Regions from separate parts of the Pseudoalteromonas sp. P1-30 genome, predicted to be linked through region 1. Evidence: predicted binding sites of a transcription regulator. Region 1 holds the regulator's gene; the other holds the start of a gene.
The links. The regulator FliA, encoded in region 1, starts transcription of late flagellar genes. The targets are predictions, from matches to a motif close to CTAAAGNTNNNNNNNNNNNNGCCGATA.
Positions count from the first base shown of each region.

Region 1 (10,537 bases):
TCAATAGGTGCAGGTGGCGAAATAGTGGCATCAGCCTCGCTATTACTCTCTTTTACTTGCTCAGAATAAAGCTGCTCGGTTACTTTTAATTGCGCTTTGGGCTTTAAAAGTACTTCGTCGTTTTGTAAGGCACTAGGTACTTGCTCAAGTAGCTTTGCTACAGGCTCAAGGTTTTCCTCAGGTTCGTCTTCGCATAATAGCGCCCCTAAGTATTGAGTCATTACTTTTTCATTAGCAAATAATTGCTTACTCATTCATTAACCTTGTCCAATTAAATAATCTAATAACGCTTTATAAGCGTAAACCCCACGCGAACGTGGGCAAAACTCTATGGGTACCTTTTGTGCAAGGCTTGCATCTCTAAACTTTGTATCAACGGGGATCACCCCTGGCCATACTTTATCTTTATATGTATTTTGTAACGTTTTGTAGGCTTCAAGCGACGCTTTAGTGCGCTTATCATACATAGTAGGGATTATAGTATATTGGTACTGTTTCGCTTGAGAGCTTTGCATTAATTCCATAGTGCGCATCATTCTATCAAGCCCTTTGAGCGCCAAAAACTCAGTTTGCACAGGCACTAAAATACGTTCGCTGGCGGCTAATGCGTTCACCATTAAAACACCTAAAACGGGCGGGCAATCAAGCAGCGCATAATCGTAATGTTCACTAATTTTTGCAAGTGTTTTTTTTAAAATTAAGCCCATTCCCGTTTTATTGCCCATGCTTCTATCGAGGGTTGCTATAGCCATCGTCGCGGGCAATATATCCAGGTTTTCCATGGTAGAGGGGCACAATGCTTGAAGTACTTCTTCACTTTGCATTGAGGTGCCGCGGGCAAAAATATCGTACACACTGACTTCTAAATCTTCAGAATCAATACCAAAATAGTACGTTAGTGAGGCGTGAGGGTCGGTATCAATGAGTAATACGCGTTTACCTTGCAAGGCCAAAATACCAGCAAGACTGACAGCCGTTGTGGTTTTACCTACACCGCCCTTTTGATTTGCTACTGTCCAAATCTTCACATTAAGTCCTAATTACTGTTCATTGCGCGTGGTGATTCTGATGCCACCATGAGGTAAACGAATTATTTTAATAGAGTTATCATCAGAGGGAAGTTCGACCTCTGGCTCAGGCGCAGCTTGTTGCACTTGCTCATCAGGCTCAGCTTCATTTTCGGTGGTTTGTTGTACTAAGCCATACTTAGAAAGCGCAATAACAACTTTACGATTCTCTGCTCGACCCGCTGCGGTGTCGTTATCGGCAAAAGGTGAGTATTGCCCATACCCCTCGATTGCCATTCGCGCTGGGTTAATTCCTAACGTTTCTAATTCAACTAAAATAGAGGTCGCCCGTGCAACTGACAACTCCCAGTTAGAGCGAAACATTTCATTGCGAATACTTTCGTTATCTGTGTAACCTCTTACCCTTATGTAGTTATCTACTGGGGCAATAATATCTTTTACAATTTTTACGACTTGCTTAGCTCGCGCGTGGGCCACAGAGCTACCACTTGAGAACAGCATTCCTGAACTTAGCTCAATAATAAGCCAATCTTGGTTGAGCTCTAAACTTGCTTCTCCATCACGAATTTCATCAATAAGTGCTGAATGTAATTTAGTTAACAGACTATCGAGTGGTTTACCTAAATGTTTTTGTTTTATATTGCTGGTATCACTATGTCCATCTAGCAGCTCTGGGCCAGACTCCTGTTTTTGAATGCTCTCACCGTACAATAACTCTTGCTCTGGGGTAACACGGTCAGTAAGTAGCCCTTCGCCTGTCACGCCCTCACCTTGTTGCGATTGCTGCCTTGCTGATTTGTCAAAAACCTGTTCTAGGGAGTCTGAGAGGATTTGAAAGCTTTCTTCTTTATTTATGGCAATGGCATACATAACCACAAAAAAGGCAAACATAATGGTCATATAATCAGCATAAGAGACTAACCAACGTTCTGTATGTTGATTTTTTTCAGCTGATTGACGTAAGCGCCGGCGTAACATAAAAGTTACTCTACCACGACATTAGGGCGCTCTGTGCGATAAGCTTCAAGCTTTAATTCTATGTTAATAGGACTTTCGCCAAGGCTTATAGCAATCACCCCTTCGGCCATCATTTCATGGTAAAGCATTTTTTGCTCTACTCGCTGCTTAAGCTTATTGGCCATAGGTAAAAATAATAAGTTAGCTAAACCCACCCCATATATTGTTGCAATAAATGCGGTGGCGACCCCTGCGCCTAGCTTTTGAGGGTCGGTAATAAATGACATTGCTTGAATAAGACCAAGTACAGCCCCTAAAATACCTATAGTTGGGCTATATCCGCCCATGGCTTCGTACACTTTACTTGCTTCAAGTAAGCGGTCTCGTTCAAGCATTAAATCTATTTCTAAGGTGTCGCGTAGCTTTTGCTCCGAACACCCATCTACTAGTAAACTAAGCCCTTTTGCTGCATAAGGATCTGGGTGACTAAGTGCCTCTTTTTCAAGCGCTAAGTACCCTTCCTGGCGAGCTTTATGCGACCACGTTTTAATTTGCTCTATGGCTTGCTCAATATTGTATTGAGGTGAAAAAAACACCCAATGGCTCATGCTTAGCGTTTTTTTAAAGGTGCTTGTGGCCGTTTGCAACATAACAGCCCCTAAGGTGCCGCCAAGTACAATAATAAGTGCAGGGCCATTAAATAACGCCGTGACAACGCCACCCTCTAAAGAGTAACCAATCGCTATAGCGCCCAGCGCAATGATTAACCCTAAAACAGAGAGCTTATCCACAACCAGTCTCTCTTTTTATTCTTGCTGCTACGTCGTTTAACGCTAAATGCTCAGAGGCAAGCCCAGCGTTGGCAATAGCTTGAGGCATACCGTATACCACACAGCTTTTTTCATCTTGCGCCCAAATGGTTGCGCCAGATTGCTTAAGCATTCGCGCGCCATCACGTCCATCAGCGCCCATGCCGGTTAAAACAATAGCAAGTACGTCTCCTTGGTAGCTTTTAGCAACACTTGCAAAAGTAACATCAACGCTTGGTTTGTAGCTTATTCGTTCACTATTATCTTCAAATACACGCAACGTTTTGTTACCACTTCGCCCCTCTACCATCATTTGCTGTCCACCAGGTGCTAAGTAGGCTGTGCCGGCTTCTAGCCTGTCACCTTGTTGCGCTTCTTTAACGCGTATTTTGCAAAGGCTATTTAAACGTGCCGCAAACGCAGGCGTAAATGCTGCCGGCATGTGCTGAATTAACAAAATAGGGTGTGCAAAGTTAGCAGGTAATTGGGTTAATATGGTTTGTAAAGCAACTGGCCCGCCAGTTGAAGTGCCAATAGCCACTATTTGATAGTGTTTACCGCTGGCACGCGTGGGCATACTGGGTGTAGTTCTTGTCTGCACTGGGGCAGCACGTTGAAAGCTTCTATCAGGTTGTTTAAGCGATGAGCTTGTTGTGGCAAGTTTGCTTGCAGGTGGAGCAGTTGTCTTACTTGATGTTAATGGCCTAACAGGGCGTGGAGCACGCCTGCGACCAATTTCCTTCACTTTGGCTTGTAATAACTTGATTGCATCTTCGTTATTTCGTGCAATGTCTTCAAACTTTTTCGGTAAAAAGTCCATAGCTCCGGCATCAAGTGCATCTAAAGTTGCGGTTGCACCGTCGCGGGTTAATGAAGAAAACATAAGTATTGGCGTTGGGTTACTCGCCATAATTTCTTTTACTGCGCTAATACCATCAAGCACAGGCATTTCTACATCCATGGTGATCATATCTGGACGTAACTGCGCTGTTTTTTCTACGGCTTCTCTACCGTTAACAGCAAAACCTATTACTTCGATACCGCTGTCTTGTTCAAGGATTTCGCTTACTCGACGGCGAAAAAAACTGGAATCGTCAACAACTAAAACTTTTACGGCCATTGCGCTCTCTTATTAAATTTATGTGTAGGCATACACAGGTATGCCTACATTTTATCCTGCGTAATGCTTAAGCATATTAGGTACATCCAGAATCAGCGCAATACCACCGTCAGATGTAATTGTTGCACCAGCCATTCCTGGCGTACCTTGTAATAACGCATCAAGAGGCTTAATAACAACTTCTTCTTGGCCAATTAATGAATCAACCACAAAGCCAACTTGCTGAGTACCTATTTGTACAATTACCACATGACCTTGCGCTTTTCGCTGAGAACAATCAGCACCTTTAACTAGCCAATGCTCTAAGTAAAATAGCGGTATCGCTTTTTTACGAACAATAATTGTAAGCTGACCATCTACAACATTGGTTTTGGTTAAATCTAAGTGGAATATTTCACTCACACCAGCAAGTGGTAACGCAAACGTTTGCTCACCAACAATAACCATCAGCGTAGGTAAAATAGCCAGTGTTAATGGTACTTTTATTTCTAAAATAGTCCCTACGCCCAACTCTGACTGTATACTCACAGAGCCATTAAGCTGCGTAATTTTAGTTTTTACTACATCCATGCCTACGCCACGGCCAGAAATATCAGATATCTCTTCTTTGGTCGAAAAGCCTGGTGCAAATATTAAGTTATACGCTTCTGTATCTGATAAGCGACTTGCCTGATCATGGTCAATAACGCCTTTACTGATCGCTATTTTTTTCAGTTTTTCCGCATCCATACCTGCACCATCATCTTTAATGGTTAACAAAATATGGTCGCCTTCTTGCGAAGCCGATAATGTAACGTTACCGGTTCTAGGCTTACCCGCAGCTTCACGCGCTGCTGGCATCTCAATACCATGGTCAACTGAGTTTCGTACTAAATGCACCAACGGGTCGGCCAGTGCCTCAACTAAGTTTTTATCTAAATCGGTTTCTTCACCTACAAGCTGTAAATCAATTTCTTTATTTAAGCTACGGGCTAAGTCACGTACTACGCGAGGGAATCGGCCAAACACTTTTTTGATAGGCTGCATTCGCGTTTGCATTACTGCACCTTGAATATCAGCAGTAACCACATCAAGATTTGATATCGCCTTACCCATCGCTTCACTGTCTGTATTGGTCGCTAAACTGACCAACCTATTTCGTACTAATACCAACTCGCCAACCATATTCATTATTTGATCTAAACGCTTTGTATCAACACGTACTGTGGTTTCAGCAGGTGGAGGCGTAGCTTTTTTAGGTGCAGCGCTACTCGCTGGTTTTTCAGCCACTTTAGGTGTAGGCGCAGCGGCTTTAGCCGCCGGAGCTTGTTTTGCTGCAGGTGCTGGCGTAGGCTTTTCTGGCGTAGGTTTTGCTGGCGTTTGAGCTACAGGTGCAGCCTTAGGTGGCTGCGGTGCAGGTGTGTCAGCTTCTTTTGATTCTGGTGCGGCGCCTTTACCATGCAGTTCATCAAGCAGTGCTTCAAATTCATCATCGCTGATTTCATCATCACCGCTATCATTTGTAACAGCCGCTGGTGGTGCTGTGTGCTTTACTTCTGGCTCACTGCTTGAAGTATCTCCTGCAACTGGACCAAAACTACCTACACCGTGTAATTCATCTAATAAACTGTCAAATTCATCATCGGTAATATCTGAACTTGAATCTGGCTCTGCACTTGCACTTGGTTGCGACACCGGGCTTTGGCCTTTGCCGTGTAACTCATCGAGTAAGCTTTCAAATTCATCTTCTGTAATTTCGTCAATTTGCGTGCTATCTGCTGAAGGGCTTGAACCTGCCACATCAAATAGTTCATCAAATGCAAATGGGTCTTCATCATCTGTTGCGCTAACGGGAGCTCCGGGTTCTTGTTCAACAACTTCGGGGGTTGTTTCAGTAAGCTCGTCATCCGTAGGCGGTTGGCCAAGTTTATGAAGGGTTTCTAATAATTGAGGGTCTGCTGGGTCTGGCTGTTCGCGGTTTTGAATAGTGGCAAACATTTCATTAATGGTATCTAGTGCTTGTAAAATCACATCCATTAATTCTGAATTAACGGTTCTAACCCCTTGGCGTAAGAGATCAAATACGTTTTCAGCACCATGACAGGCATCAACAAGCTCAGTCATAGCTAAAAAGCCTGCTCCCCCTTTTACGGTATGAAAGCCCCTAAAAATAGCATTTAGTAACTCAGTATCTTCTGGGTTATTTTCTAGCTCAACTAACTGTTCAGATAAAAGCTCTAGGATTTCTCCGGCCTCTACAAGAAAGTCTTGTAAAATATCTTCATCGACTTCAAAGCTCATGCAGTTACTCTCCTCTTAGAAGCCCAAACTTGATAATAGGTCATCGACCTCGTCTTGGTCAGATACAACATCATTTCGCGACTCTTTATCAATAATAGGGCCTTCAGGACCTGCTAATGTTTGTGCGGCAACCTGTTCTTCTGTTTCTTGTTGTTCTTTACTTTCAGCAATGCTGTCATCTTGTGCAGCAAATGCTGTTAAAAGGTGGATTAAACTTTCTTCTACTTCTCTGACTAATTCAATTACACGGCGGATAACCTGGCCGGTTAAATCTTGAAAATCCTGCGCCATTAGTACATTAGTCATTAAAGTTTGCAACTCATCGGTTTTATGATGAGAGCTGTTCATAAACTTGTCGATGCTGTGGCATAAGGTTTTAAACTCGCCCAGCTCTATTTCGCGGTTCATAAGCCTATCCCAAGTAGGCTTAATATGTGCAATTTCATCTGCTAGCTGCTGCGCAATAGGGAGGCTTGCTTCGACCGCATCCATTGTCTTATTAGCTGCATTTTCTGTCATTTCCATGACATAGTTTAAGCGCTTTTTCGCATCCGGAATTGCATCAGTGGTTAAATCGGTTAAACGCGTATCAAGTTCAAAGCTTTTAAGGGCTTCGTGTAATTGGCGTGTTAACTTACCTACTTCAGCAAAAAGCTGCGATTGCTCTTGAGAGGCAGTATCTAAAATTAATTGATCTGCTTTATCTTGCTCACCATTTTCTAAAAAAACGACGAGCTGACGAGCTTGTTCTAAAGTAATTTGAGGCGCAGCTGGTGCTGACATAAGCCTCTCCTCTCATTAACCTAAGCGTTCAAACACTTTTTCTAATTTAGTTTTCAAAGTACCAGCAGTAAATGGCTTAACAATATAGCCATTAACACCTGCTTGCGCTGCCGCTATTATTTGTTCTTTTTTAGCTTCTGCCGTCACCATTAAAACCGGAATATGTTTTAATTTTTCGTCAGCTCTAATGGCTCTTAGCAAGTCAATACCCTGCATGCCTGGCATGTTCCAATCGGTTACAACAAAGTCAAAAACCTGATTTTGCAACATAGGTAATGCTGTAGAACCATCGTCAGCTTCTTGAACATTCGTGAACCCTAGGTCACGCAACAGATTTTTTATAATACGTCTCATTGTAGAGAAATCATCAACAACAAGAATTTTCATGTTTTTATCCAAAACATCCTCCGGTGAGGTCTTAACCTATAATTTACTTACTACTAGTTTATCCAGTCATTGATTTTTGCTTTGAGCTTAATCATCGCCTGACCATGTATCTGACTTACACGCGATTCACTTACATCGAGTATATGCCCAATTTCTTTTAAATTCATTTCATCGTTGTAATACAAAGAAAGCACCATTGCATCTCGCTCTGGTAAAGACTTTATTGCCTCTAACAATGAATTATTAAACCGTTCATTTTTAACATTATTAAATGGTTTGTCTAGCGCTAAATCTTGACCTGCAGGGCTAATAACATCTTCATCTACCCCTAGGTCTTCTATACCAAGCACTTTACTGGAATTAACATCATTTAAAATATGATGGTATTCTTCTAGCGAAATATCAAGTTTTTCAGCTACTTCAGTATCTTTTGGTTCTCTATTTAAGCTATTTTCTAATTCTGTGATAGTTTCGGCTACTAATCGGCTTTTACGGTGCACCGAACGTGGTGCCCAATCCCCTCTGCGCATTTCATCAAGCATAGCGCCGCGAATACGAATACCAGCAAACGTTTCAAAGCTTGCCCCTTTACTGGCGTCAAAGTTTTTTGAGGCCTCGATAAGGCCAATCATTCCCGATTGAATTAAGTCATCAAGCTGAACGCTAGGAGGAAGACGAGCTATTAAATGGCACGCCACTTTTTTGACAAGCGACGCGTGCTTTTCAACAATCACATTTAAATTTTGTGTTGATTGATATCCCATAGCTCTTTTCACCGATGTTGTCATAATCAGCCGTTTACTAGCTTCTCAATGAAAAACTCTAAATGTCCTGAAGGTTGATTAGGTATAGGCCATTTTACTGCTTTTGTCGCTAATGTTTTAAACGCGACTGCTGCTGGTGAATTAGGGAAAAGATCGACAATTACTTTTTGTTTACGCGTAGATTTACGCATATTTTCATCATATGGAATAGTCGCAACAAGCTCCATAGACACATCTAAAAAGCGGTCTGTTACTTTAGAGAGCTTTGCAAAAAGCTCTTGGCCCTCGCGCATACTGCGCACCATGTTTGCAACAATTTTAAATTTATAAACGCCATGTTCGCGGCTAAGTACTTTAATAAGCGCGTAGGCATCAGTAATAGAGGTCGGCTCGTCACACACCACCACCATGACATCTTGCGCTGCACGAGAAAAACTCAGCACCATGTCAGAAATACCAGCGGCGGTATCTACAATTAAAATATCAAATTCGGTATTAAGCTCACTAAAGGCACGAATTAACCCAGCATGCTCAGATGGGGTTAGCTCCACCATACTTTGCGAGCCTGATGTAGCAGGCACGATTTTAATACCGCCTGGGCCTTCAACTAAAATCTCGTCAAGTTCGCACTCGCCTGAAAGGACATGAGATAAGTTTTTTTCAACACGTAGTCCTAGCATTACATCACAATTAGCTAGGCCTAAATCGGCATCTAATACTAATACACGATTACCCTGCTGCCCTAAAGCAATAGCAGTATTTAAAGAGACATTGGTTTTACCCACCCCTCCTTTACCGCCGGTGACAGCGATAACTTTTACGCCGTTGTTGTTGTTTTGACTCATTTTGCGCAGGCCGCTTGCTTGATCTAATACTGTGTTAATCATACATCCCTACTGTGCTTGGCGCCACTGCTTGGTGCCTTGAATGTTGTGCTTTTGCTCTTTTTAAATACAATTGCTCAGCTTTTTTTACTAGTTTTTCAGCATTTGCAACGCGAATATCTTCTGGTACACGCTGACCATTAGTAAGATACCCTATTGGAAGGCGATTTTGAATCGCTATACTAATAATCTCACCTAAACTTAATGATTCATCTAACTTAGTGAAAATACAACCGCTTAGCTGAACCTTTTTAAAATGTCTTACGGTTTCTTGCAGTACATTTATTTGTGCTGTGGCACTTAATACTAAATAACTACGTATATCTACTCGCTGGTTGCGCATTAACGTATTTAATTGCTCTGTAAGGCGTAAATCACGTTGGCTCATACCCGCTGTATCAATTAATACTAGACGCTTATTGCGTAAATGATATAAAACTTCAGCTAATTCATTGGCATCTTTTACTTGTTTAACACCACAACCAATAATACGACCATATGTTGCAAGCTGCTCATAAGCACCAATTCTGTATGTATCAGTGGTGATTAGGGCAACTTTGTCGGCGCCATACTTTTGTGCGCCTAATGCGGCAAGTTTAGCTACTGTGGTTGTTTTACCTACACCAGTAGGCCCAACAAGGGCGTACACACCTCCTTGGCGAAGAATTTCGTTATTGGTGGTTTGCATTTGATCTTCAACCATTTGCAATAATGCTTTCCAACCTTGCTGACGCGATACGTCATCTGGAATAAAACACGCCATTTGCTCTGCAACGTCTTTATCTATTCCCATGCCAACTAAACGGTCAATCATGCATGCACGTGTAGGGTCGCGACGTGCCATATCTTGCTGCATTAAACCCGATACTTGGTGTTCTAATAACTGGCGAATTGCGTTCATTTCATCACGCATCGCGCTCATTTGGGCGCTTTCGTTGTTATTAGCTTGACTACGCGGTGCAACCGGCGCATCTAACTCGTCAAAGTCTTGATCTAAGTCATCAAAGCCTAGGCTGTCTGCTTGGGTTTGCATGCGTTTTGGCGCTTCATTTTCGCGTGCAAACATATTTGTCGTACGTGGCTGTGCTGGCTCTTGGTAATGCTCAGACGTATCAATACCTGATTGCGAAAACATAGAGGCTAGCTCAGGAGAGCGAGGGCGTGGCGACTGGCGCTCTAATAAAGCTTGTAAGCTATCTGCTACTTTTGCTTGTGGCTCAGGTTGCGCACGCTTAGGCTCTGGCTTTACAAAGTTATGAGTAGGCTGTTGCACGGCTCTTTGCGAAGCAGGCGCTGCCTGTGGTTGTGCTGCGGCTTTAGGGGCTGCTTTGTCGTAATCTACTGCGGCAACAATTTCTACACCATTAGCGAGTTTTTTGTTCGACATAATAACGGCATCAACACCTAGCTCATCTTTAACTTCTTTCAGTGCGGTGCGCATATCTTTGGCAAAAAAACGTTTAATCTTCATGGTTCAACCCCTGTTAAAATCTTTATTGTTGGCCTACTGAGCTGACAATCTTGA
Region 1 is NZ_LKBC01000005.1:82,332-92,868, reverse strand. Features, by position in the region: gene AN395_RS10795 (chemotaxis protein CheW) at 1-254, opposite strand, end outside; gene AN395_RS10790 (ParA family protein) at 258-1,028, opposite strand; gene AN395_RS10785 (flagellar motor protein MotB) at 1,041-2,006, opposite strand; gene AN395_RS10780 (flagellar motor protein) at 2,012-2,776, opposite strand; gene AN395_RS10775 (chemotaxis response regulator protein-glutamate methylesterase) at 2,769-3,914, opposite strand; gene AN395_RS10770 (chemotaxis protein CheA) at 3,966-6,194, opposite strand; gene AN395_RS10765 (protein phosphatase CheZ) at 6,210-6,977, opposite strand; gene cheY (chemotaxis response regulator CheY) at 6,993-7,376, opposite strand; gene AN395_RS10755 (RNA polymerase sigma factor FliA) at 7,418-8,128, opposite strand; gene AN395_RS10750 (MinD/ParA family protein) at 8,155-9,015, opposite strand; gene flhF (flagellar biosynthesis protein FlhF) at 9,008-10,483, opposite strand; gene flhA (flagellar biosynthesis protein FlhA) at 10,506-10,537, opposite strand, start outside.

Region 2 (10,537 bases), on a different contig from region 1:
TTAATTGCTTACGCGTTTTCGTTTTTGCCTTGAGCTGCCATTGTTCTGGCACTATGGGGAGGTGTTCAAATTGCCACTTTTTAAAACGCGCATCATAATCATCAGGTTCAGCTTGCTCAAGTAAGTGCCCTATACACCACGAGACACAGTCACCATTAGCCACTTCTATATAACCATCGTGTTTTTTATGTGGTTTTGGCAATGCATCAGCAATAGCTCTGCCAAGTGATGGCTTTTCTGCGATATAGAGTTTCATGGGAGTTGCTCATTAACTGTTTATATGAACAGTAGTTTAGCACAGCTATTTAGAAGGTGGAGCGCTTTCTATTTTTGAGGGGGAATTACTTTTTTTAGCGAAAAGCATAATTAAAGGTAAATAACACACTATGACGGTGCCAATGTTGATAAAGGGCATTAACGTTTTGTAAATAATGGTGCTGTAAGCTAAATCCCAAAGGTGACGGTCAACTAATCTGAATAATTGTAGTATAGGTGCGCCAATAACCACTAACTGACCAATAACGCATTGCCATAAATAAACTTTATCTTTTATTCCCCAATAAGCTATTAACGCCATCCATATAATATCGGTAGCCGCCCAAACTAAATAACGATAGATATAAATATCGTCAAACTCTCTCAAGCTAGAGGCTGTTATCCCCCCAAAGAAGAAAAAAGCGACGGTCAGTAATGCAAATCTAAAGGCTAAGTAATCTTTAAATATAAAAAATATAAAAAGAGCCGGGCTTAGCATAAAGACCCAGCTTTTACTTAAAATACTAACGAAATACAAAAACCAATCAGGCAAAATGTTTTACCTTATTTTTCTTTTGTATCGTCGTCGGTACCATCACCATTACCTGGCATATCACAATATTTAATTATAACTTTCACAGCGCATCCATTACATATGTTAAGGAAATGTACTTTAAGCTAAAATAATGAGCTTGCCAAGATACTTTGGTGATCAAGTACCTTAAAAAGAAACTTAATTAGAAAAATTAGCGCCCGCTACTCGCCTAGCGCACATCAATAGGGTCTGACTCTTTAGCCTTACCTTGTAAGATTGATATTTCTACTCGGCGATTTCTACGCCTATCTTCGTTTGAATCATTCGGCACAAGTGGACGAGTATCAGCACGCCCTACTACCATCATGCGGTTTTTATCAAACCCTTGTACCGTTTGTAATTCGCTTGCGACTGCTACAGCACGCTTTGACGATAAGTCCCAGTTATTAATATATAACTCGTTAGAAACCTGAAAATCATCGGTGTGACCCGATACCGTAATTTCTCCAGGTACATCTTTTAATAACTCACCAATATCTTGAATTATGGGCTTAAACTTAGGTTGTAAAAAAGCACTGCCAGAGGGAAATGAGCCATTTTCACGGATACGAATAATGATTTGCTGCCCTAAAGATTCAAGCTCGATTGCACCATCGATAATTTGTTTTTCGAGCTGTTGCGCTATTTTTTTTACTAACTCGTTAGTTTGTTCTTGATCGGCGGCTGAAGTTGCTTGCTCTGAAGATTGCTGCTGCGATGTACTACGTGACTCGCCACCACGTTTATCGCCACGTTGCTCTTGTCTACCACCAGCAGAGCTTTCATCACCCGCTTGAAATTCTAACATTTGCTGGGTCATTTCAACGGTTTGTTGCTGAATGGTTTCTATCGGGGTAGGTTCAGGCTTACCAGGGGTAAATTCCATAGCAATAACCGAGGTCCCTTTAGGGATATCTTTTACTTCTATTTTGTTTTGCACACCAAATGCAAACTTCATCGAGCCTGCTATTTGCTTAAATTTAAGTACATCCATTTCTGAAAACGCGAGCAAAAGTACAAAAAAGCACATTAAAAGCGACATTAAGTCGGCAAATGTTCCCATCCAAGCAGGCAGACCTGGGGGTGGGCATTTGCACTCTTGATCAGACATGGTTACTCCTCGGTATCTACTTTGCGCTTAGACTCAGCAAGGTAGTTTTTCAAAATACCTTCAATTACTTTCGGGTTTTGGCCATCTTGAATACCTAAAATAGCATCCAGTATTAGACGCTGATTCATGGCTTCTTCGTCTTTACGAAGCTCCAGTTTTACCTGAATAGGAATAGCCACTACATTTGCTAAAAATGCACCATATAAAGTAGTTAATAATGCCACCGCCATTGCGGGGCCAATGGCTTTAGGGTCATCCATGTTAGATAACATAGCAACTAAGCCTATTAACGTTCCTATCATACCCATTGCTGGGGCTATATCGGCAAGTGACTTAAATAAACCGGCGCCCAGTTCGTGACGAGTTGTGGTTAAAGAAATGTCTTTTTGAAGCGTGGCACGAACTACATCAGCATCGTGGCCATCAACGAGCATATCTACACCTTTGCGCATAAAAGGGTTTGGTATTTCGGCTTCTTCGAGGGCTAAAAACCCCCCTTTACGGGCTGAATCAGCAAGTTCAACTGCTTTTTCAATCAGCTCTTCTGGCGATTCGATTTTAAACATAAATGCTTTACCAACAACCTTACCTATGCCCAAGAACTGCGACAAGGTAAAGTTTGATAACACAATAAATAGTGAGCCACCAAATACAATTACACTAGAAGGCGCATCGGCAAACATCCCCATTTCACCGCTACTACTCATAAACATGGACATGACAATTAAACCAATTGCGCCAAGGATCCCAATTATGGTTGCTAAATCCACATTTCCTCCAAAGTATTATACTTTGTTATTCAAACTTTTATTATTAACTGCTTATCGGCAAGATACTGAAATACTTAAGCCATTTTTGAAAAAAGTGTAAAACACTGTGTTTGGCCTAATTTTAGATCAAGATACCCTACTCGCCTAGCGACTGATTAATTTTATTGTACACAGTGAGCACTAATACGCATCTTATACATGGTAAAAATGCGATTTAAACTGATATAACTCAAAAAACAACGATCATCCTTTGACCTAGTTTAGCATTCCCCCTAAAATTGGCTCCTAAATTTATCATGCTGGCTGAAATTAAACATGGCGACTAAAAAACCTGAAAACCTAAGTTTTGAACAAGCACTCGAAGAACTATCAACCATTGTCGGTGAAATGGAACAAGGTGATTTATCGCTTGAACAGTCGTTAAAGCAATTTGAGCGTGGTATAGCCTTAGCTAACGCCTCAACGGGTAAGTTACAACAAGCAGAACAAAAAGTGTCTATTTTGATGGGTAATGACGTAAAAGCAGCGCTTACTTCATTTAACAACGATATGGAATAACCGTGAGCATACAAGAAAAAATAGAATGTGCTCAACAAGATGTCGTAAAGACCCTGCAACAGTACTTTGATCAACCCCTTGATACCGCACACACAGTAAAAGAAGCTACGCAGTACGGCTTATTTAACGGTGGCAAGCGTTTACGCCCCTTTTTAGTCTACGCAAGTGGTGAAATGCTTGGAGCTAATAAGCAAGATTTAGATATTCTTGCTGCTGCTATTGAGTGTATTCATAGCTACTCGTTGGTGCACGATGATTTACCAGCCATGGATGATGACGACCTTCGCCGTGGACGCCCAACTTGCCATATAGAGTTTGACGATGCGCATGCAATTTTAGCAGGCGATGCACTACAAACATTAGCCTTTGAACTTATCTCGGCTCACAATTTTACCTGCAGCGCATCAACACAAGTAAAAATGATCAGTGCACTGGCTAAAGCATCGGGGCTTGAAGGCATGGTCGGCGGTCAAGGGCTAGATATTGCAGCCACAGATAAAGTGATTACAGTACAACAGCTTGAACGAATTCATAGATTAAAAACGGGTGCCTTAATCAACTGTGCCATTACATTGGGTGCATTATGTAGCGAAAAAGCAGACAAACAAACCTTAGAAAACTTAAGTGTTTTTGGGTATGCTATAGGGCTGGCATTTCAAGTGCACGACGACATTTTAGATGTTGAAGGTGACACATTTACTTTAGGTAAGCCACAAGGCTCTGATTTAGCTGCTAATAAAGCAACTTATCCGGCCCTATTAGGTATGCAAGGTGCCAAGCAAATGGCGCAAAATTTAATAGAGCAAGCGCATCAAGCATTAAACAAAATAGATGCTGATACCTCTGTTCTAGCGGCGCTGGCAAACTACCTGATTAAACGTGACCATTGAGTGTTACATATACGTATTGCCATTTAGCACTGACATTATTACTCAACAGCGGTAACAACTAATAAGTTAGCACCGGTGTTAGCGAAGGATAAAATAAATACCATGACACTTGATAGTAGCAAGTATCCATTACTTAACTTGGTTGACGAACCAGCCCACTTACGCGATATAGCGCAAGATAAACTCCCTGCGTTTAGCAACGAGTTACGAGACTATTTACTCAACTCTGTTTCGCAAAGTAGCGGCCATTTAGCGTCTGGTTTAGGAACTGTTGAGCTTACCGTTGCTCTACATTATGTGTATAACACACCAGAAGATCGCCTTGTATGGGATGTAGGCCATCAAGCGTACCCGCATAAAATTTTAACGGGACGACGCGATTTAATGCATACAATTCGTCAAAAAGACGGATTACATCCATTCCCTTTTCGTGAAGAAAGCCAATACGATACCTTTAGCGTAGGCCATTCAAGTACCTCTATTTCGGCAGCACTTGGTATGTCTATTGCGGCTCAAAAAGAAGGCAAAGGCCGCAAAACTGTTGCCGTTATAGGCGATGGTGCCATTACAGCAGGTATGGCATTTGAAGCCATGAACCACTTAGGCGATGTAAAATCTGACATGTTAATCATTTTAAATGATAACGAAATGTCGATTTCTGAAAACGTCGGTGCGTTAACTAATCACTTTGCGCGTATTTTATCTGGCAGCTTTTACACAAATATTCGCGAAGGCAGTAAAAAGTTACTCTCTGGCGTGCCTCCTGTTAAAGAGCTTGCCAGTAAAGTAGAAGAGCACCTAAAAGGAATGGTTATTCCAGGTACCTTCTTTGAAGAACTAGGTCTTAATTACATTGGCCCAATTGATGGCCACGATGTAAATATGCTCGTAGATACACTGCGTAATATGCGTAATTTAAAAGGGCCTCAGCTTTTACATATAAAAACTCAAAAAGGAAAAGGCTATAAACCCGCAGAAGCTGATCCTATTGGCTATCACGGGGTGCCAAAGTTTGACCCTAATACATCAAGCTTACCTAAATCTAAACCTGGCGCCGCCACTTTCTCTAAGGTGTTTGGTGACTGGTTGTGTGATATGGCCGAGCAAGATAAAAAATTAATGGCTATTACCCCGGCAATGCGTGAAGGCTCAGGTATGGTGCGTTTTTCAAAAGAACACCCAGAGCAATATTTCGATGTAGCTATAGCTGAGCAGCACGCTGTCACATTGGCCGCCGGTTTTGCCTGTGAAGGGTTAAAACCCGTTGTAGCTATTTACTCGAGCTTTTTACAACGTGCGTATGATCAACTTATCCATGATGTTGCACTGCAAAACTTACCTGTGCTTTTTGCTATAGACCGCGCTGGTATTGTAGGCGCCGACGGCGAAACACACCAAGGTGCGTACGACTTAAGCTTTATGCGCTGTATTCCAAACATGGTTATTATGGCCCCAAGTGATACTAACGAGTGCCGCCGTATGCTTTATACCGGTTATAAGGCTAATTGCCCTGTAGCAGTTCGCTACCCTCGTGGTAGTGCCGGTACTGCCGATATTCAAAGCGAAATGACGCTACTAGAAATAGGCAAAGCCAATACCATTAAGCAAGGTGCTAAAATTGCTATTTTATCCTTTGGTACTTTGCTTGAAAACGCGCAACTTGCTGCAAATGAGCTAGGGGCAACGCTAGTTAATATGCGCTTTATTAAGCCACTTGATACAAGTTTATTAGATGAGCTTAGCCAAACTCATGATGTAATAGTAACGCTTGAAGACAACGCTATTTGTGGTGGCGCAGGCTCAGCGGTTAATGAATATTTAGCAGCGCAAAAAGCCAACCTAAAAGTGCTTAACTTAGGTATTCCTGATGAATTTATTAAGCACGGCACACAAGCGCAAATGCACGATGAAATGGGCTTAGGTGAACAAGGCATTTTAAATTCAATAAAATCGTTTATCGCTTAATTATTTTTGCTAGCTAGTTTTTAAAGGGAGCCCGATGGCTCCTTTTTTGTTTTTTATTTTTAAATATTTGCATCCAATGTGTATTTCTACGCGTTATCCCTATGAGGTTAACACAGTAAATAGTACGTACTGAGGAGTATAAACAGGCACGTTATTTACTTTCATTTGATGGAATATTAAAAGGTAAAAATGATGAAAAAAGCTAATTTAACTCACCTTCATACACAAAACAGTTCACTTAAACGCCCCCTTTATTTTTCAGCATTAGCGCTTGGGATAGTACTTGGTATTTCAGGGTGTAGCGGTGATGATGGAGAAAACGGTTTAGCCGGTACGCCGGGAGCAGATGGTCAAGATGGAAGCGATGGCACAAACGGTAACCCCGGCTTTAGTGCTGCCACGTTTATTTTAGCTAATAACGGTGAGCAAAACGCAGGCACTGTTGATTTAATAAACCAGAACGCTGCCAAATTAAAAACCTTTAATACCACTGCAAATGAAGGCGTAGCCTTTGATAGCCTCGGTAATTTAATACAAGCAAGCGACAGCGAAAATGGTAGCATTAAAACTATATGCCAACTTGTCAATCGCGATGATGGTGCAAGCTTTAGCACTAATCAAGACCGTGAAATTACAGGCCCTGCCACTACACTGGTTAATCCTAAGGGCATAGCGATTGCAAAAAATAGCGGGCTGATATTTATAGCTGATTTTGGTGCCATGCAAATTACCACATTTGGCAGTGCTGCAGCGGGAGATGCCGCGCCGCTTGCTACCACTGTTACCGAAGCCGCCCCGTGGGATGTTGATTATGACCACGTAAACGACCGACTTTATGTAGCACTTACCAACGGTGATGTCGCGGTTTATGATAATTTTGTAAGCGGTGAATTTACCGCTATGCCAAGTCGTACTATTACACCAAGCGATGCCGATGGTGTGCAAATATCGGTAAATATTCACGGTATTGTTTATGATGAAACCACCAATAAACTTATTTTATCGGATGTTGGTAGCGCATCAGATGCTACCGATGGCGCGCTTTTTGTTATAAATAATGCCTCAACTGCGCAAGGTAATACATCTGTTGCACGCAGTATTTCAGGCCCTGCGACTATGCTAGGCAACCCTGTAGATATTACCCTTGAGGGTAGCGATTTACGTGTGGCCGAAAAATCAAACGATGCAATTTTAGTGTTTAGTAATATATTTGCCGGTGAAAGTGGCGATATAGCGCCCGATTTAAGTACTGCGTCTACTAAGCCAGAGTCAATTACTAACACGCTAACTCAAAGCTCAATGGCTGATATATCAGATAGTACTGAGCCTAATATGGCGCTATTAGGCATAGCCGTATCCAGTAATCCAAGCACTGCGGGTGATACAACAGGCCAAATTAGCCGTTTAAATACAGCATTAAGTAGCGAACTTGCAAGCTATAATGCAAGCCAAACAATAGAAAGCGTTAGCTTTGATAAAGCAGGTAATAGCTACGCAACATTCAATAATGCCAGTACAGGAATGGGCGGAATCGTCATCTCTACTAAAGTGGCTTATAACCGTGATGGCGAAACATTTAACGCCAGCCAAGATAGACTGATTTCAGGAAGCAATACGGGCCTTATTTCACCTAAAGGATTAGATATTGCCTCCGATAGTGGAATGATTTTTGTGGCTGAAAATAATGAAACCACGCCGAGCATTGCTATATTTTCAAGCTGTGCCACCGGCGATGTATCACCTCTTATGACCTTAACTTTTGCCAATAATGCACGCCCGTGGGATGTTGATTACGACAGTAACACTGACCGCGCTTTTGTTGCGCTAACTAATGGCACTGTAGCGGTATTTGATCAAGTTAAAAATAAGCTACTAAGTGGCGAGACCACAATAAGTACAGAAGATAGATTAATTACACCTGCCAATAATTCACAAGCACTAGCAGGGCCTACCAATATTCATGGAATAGATTACGACTCATTAAGTGGTGCGTTAATACTTTCTGATGTAGGCAGCGCAGCCGTTGCTGACGATGGCAAAATTTATGTATTAAATAATACCGCAAATGCCTCGGGGCTAGTTAATATAAGCGCGACGATTAGCGGGCCCAATACATTATTAGGAAACCCTGTTGATATTATGTATAGCGGAACCGATTTATACGTTGCCGAAAAGTCTAACAACGTAGTTATGCGCTTTAATAATATTTTAAGTACCGCAGGGGGAGATATAAGTGCCGATGCAAGTATGGCATTTAGTGCTCCTGAGTCAGTGGCTATTTTACCAGCGTGGCTAAACCAGTAATTAAATAGCGTTACCCTCACCATGCCTAGCCTACTTTTGTAGGTTGGGCATTATCGCATCCACACTTTAATATCTGCTAAGCCATTACTTTGTAAAATACCCAGCTGCTGATCTACATTCGAATTTTGCTCAAACTCAAACGCATCCAACTGTTTATCAAACGTAATATTTGCCACACCGTCACCACCGCGTTTTTTAACCTGATGAAGCGCTATATCGGCTAAGTTTATCGACGTCTCCCAGCTTATTACTTGCCCACCTAAAAGTGGCAGTGGGTAAAAAGACCACCCCAATGAAGCCGTAATATTGGTTGTTTTACCGTTTGGTAATTGAAACGAATTTAATGCGATTGCTTGGCATAAATCAGAGGCATAGCTGTCAATCATGTTGCACTTAAAATCGCGCAGCAATAATAAAAACTCATCCCCACTCCAGCGTGCTACATAGTCAGAGCCTTGGGTACGCGAATTAAGTAACGCTGCCATTTGTTGTAAGCAGCTATCTCCTGCTATTGGGCCATACGCATCGTTTATACGGCTAAAGTTATCAAAGTTGATAATAAGCAGTACAAGTGACTTACCTTGCGCTTGTAAAGACTGCGCATTACGTTGGAAGTGCTCAATATCTTTAGGGAGCTGATCAAACAAAAAGCGGCGGCTACGTAGCCCTGTAAGCTCATCTGAGTGACTAACTAGTTTAAGCTGTGAGTTTACTTGGCCTAATTTATCGTTAGCTTGGCGCAGCTCTAATGTACGCTCTGTAACCAGGGCTTCGAGTACTTCTTGCTTACGGCGCTCTTGCGCTCTAAATACCCAAAAAATAAAGTAAAACAGTAAAATAAACCCACTAACAATTAGCAATCTAAAGTAAATAGTTTCGTCAAAGCGCTGCGGTACTACAAATGCATACTCGACAGTTTGCGCTCTGTCCCAATCTTCGCCTTGGCGTTTTGCCTCAAGCTCAAATAAAAATGACCCCGCCGGTAAATTTGTATAAATGGCTTCTCGGCGTGCATTAGCATAGCGCCAATCACTATCTAACCCACTTAACTTATATCTAAATTCAATACTATTTGGCGCATAATAATCGATAGCGGTGTACTTTAACGTTATGTCGCGCTCATCAGTATCTAGTAAAGGCTTTTCGCCCAATGCTGCGGTAGTTAACGCGCGCAGTGGTGTGGTCAGTGTTTCTACTTTAGGCTTTAATACATTTAGGCCAAATAGCTCGGTATTTTTAGGTATTTCTACAATGCCTTGTAAGCTTGGGTACCAAATTGAATAATCGGTCATGGCAACGGCATCGTGTCCTAAACCGTTACAACACTGGCTTGCTTTACCATCGAGCTGCCTATCAAAAGAAGAAATAACCTCTTCCACTTTTAAGCTCGACACCTCTGATTTAAATTGCGCTACTGGCATACGGTAAACACCTTTCATGGTACTTACCCATACACGCTTATAGGTTTCGTCATACTCTAGGCTAAAAATAGAGCCATAGGGTAAGCCGTTGGCTGCATCTAACTGTCGCCAATGCCCTTGTAAACTTCTGTAAAATAAGCCGTCATTAAGCGAGCCAATTAAAATACCTACACCATCTATATGTAATACGCTGGTGATGTATGCACTTTCGAGCGAAGTTTGGTCACCTATTTTTTCAATGCCACGGTCAGTAAAGTAATACGCCCCTTTACTGGTCCCTATTACACCAAAGTTTGCTTTATCGAGCACATACGTTATAAATTTACTGCCTAAAAAGGCATTGTATGCAAAGGGTGTTAACCCGCCATAACTTAGCCTATACAAGCCACGCCCTGTACCTATCCAAAAACCACCTTTGCTTGATGGGCTAATAGCGAATACCGGATTGTCGCGCAGCGCTCTGCCAGGAAAACTGTATAGTTTATCTTGCTCGTAAAAAAACAGCCCTCGTCCGGTCGCTATATATAAACGCGACCCATCAAACTGTAAGTCGTGTACTGTTGCACGGCCAAATTGCGCACTGGGTATTTTATTGACAAAGTTTTTATTTAAATCGAAATACCCAATACCACTTTTATTTGCCGCCCATAAATTACCATCGGGCGCTTGGCTGATTGCCATAACGGCCT
Region 2 is NZ_LKBC01000012.1:4,411-14,947, forward strand. Features, by position in the region: gene AN395_RS15200 (DNA topoisomerase III) at 1-256, opposite strand, end outside; gene AN395_RS15205 (hypothetical protein) at 302-808, opposite strand; gene AN395_RS15210 (flagellar motor protein MotB) at 1,020-1,940, opposite strand; gene pomA (flagellar motor protein PomA) at 1,943-2,710, opposite strand; gene AN395_RS15220 (exodeoxyribonuclease VII small subunit) at 3,026-3,268, shown strand; gene ispA ((2E,6E)-farnesyl diphosphate synthase) at 3,271-4,158, shown strand; gene dxs (1-deoxy-D-xylulose-5-phosphate synthase) at 4,261-6,123, shown strand; gene AN395_RS15235 (hypothetical protein) at 6,316-8,427, shown strand; gene AN395_RS15240 (ligand-binding sensor domain-containing diguanylate cyclase) at 8,478-10,537, opposite strand, start outside.
Region 2: a site for FliA is predicted at 2,763-2,789, ahead of pomA (flagellar motor protein PomA). Genes of this name have one in related genera too.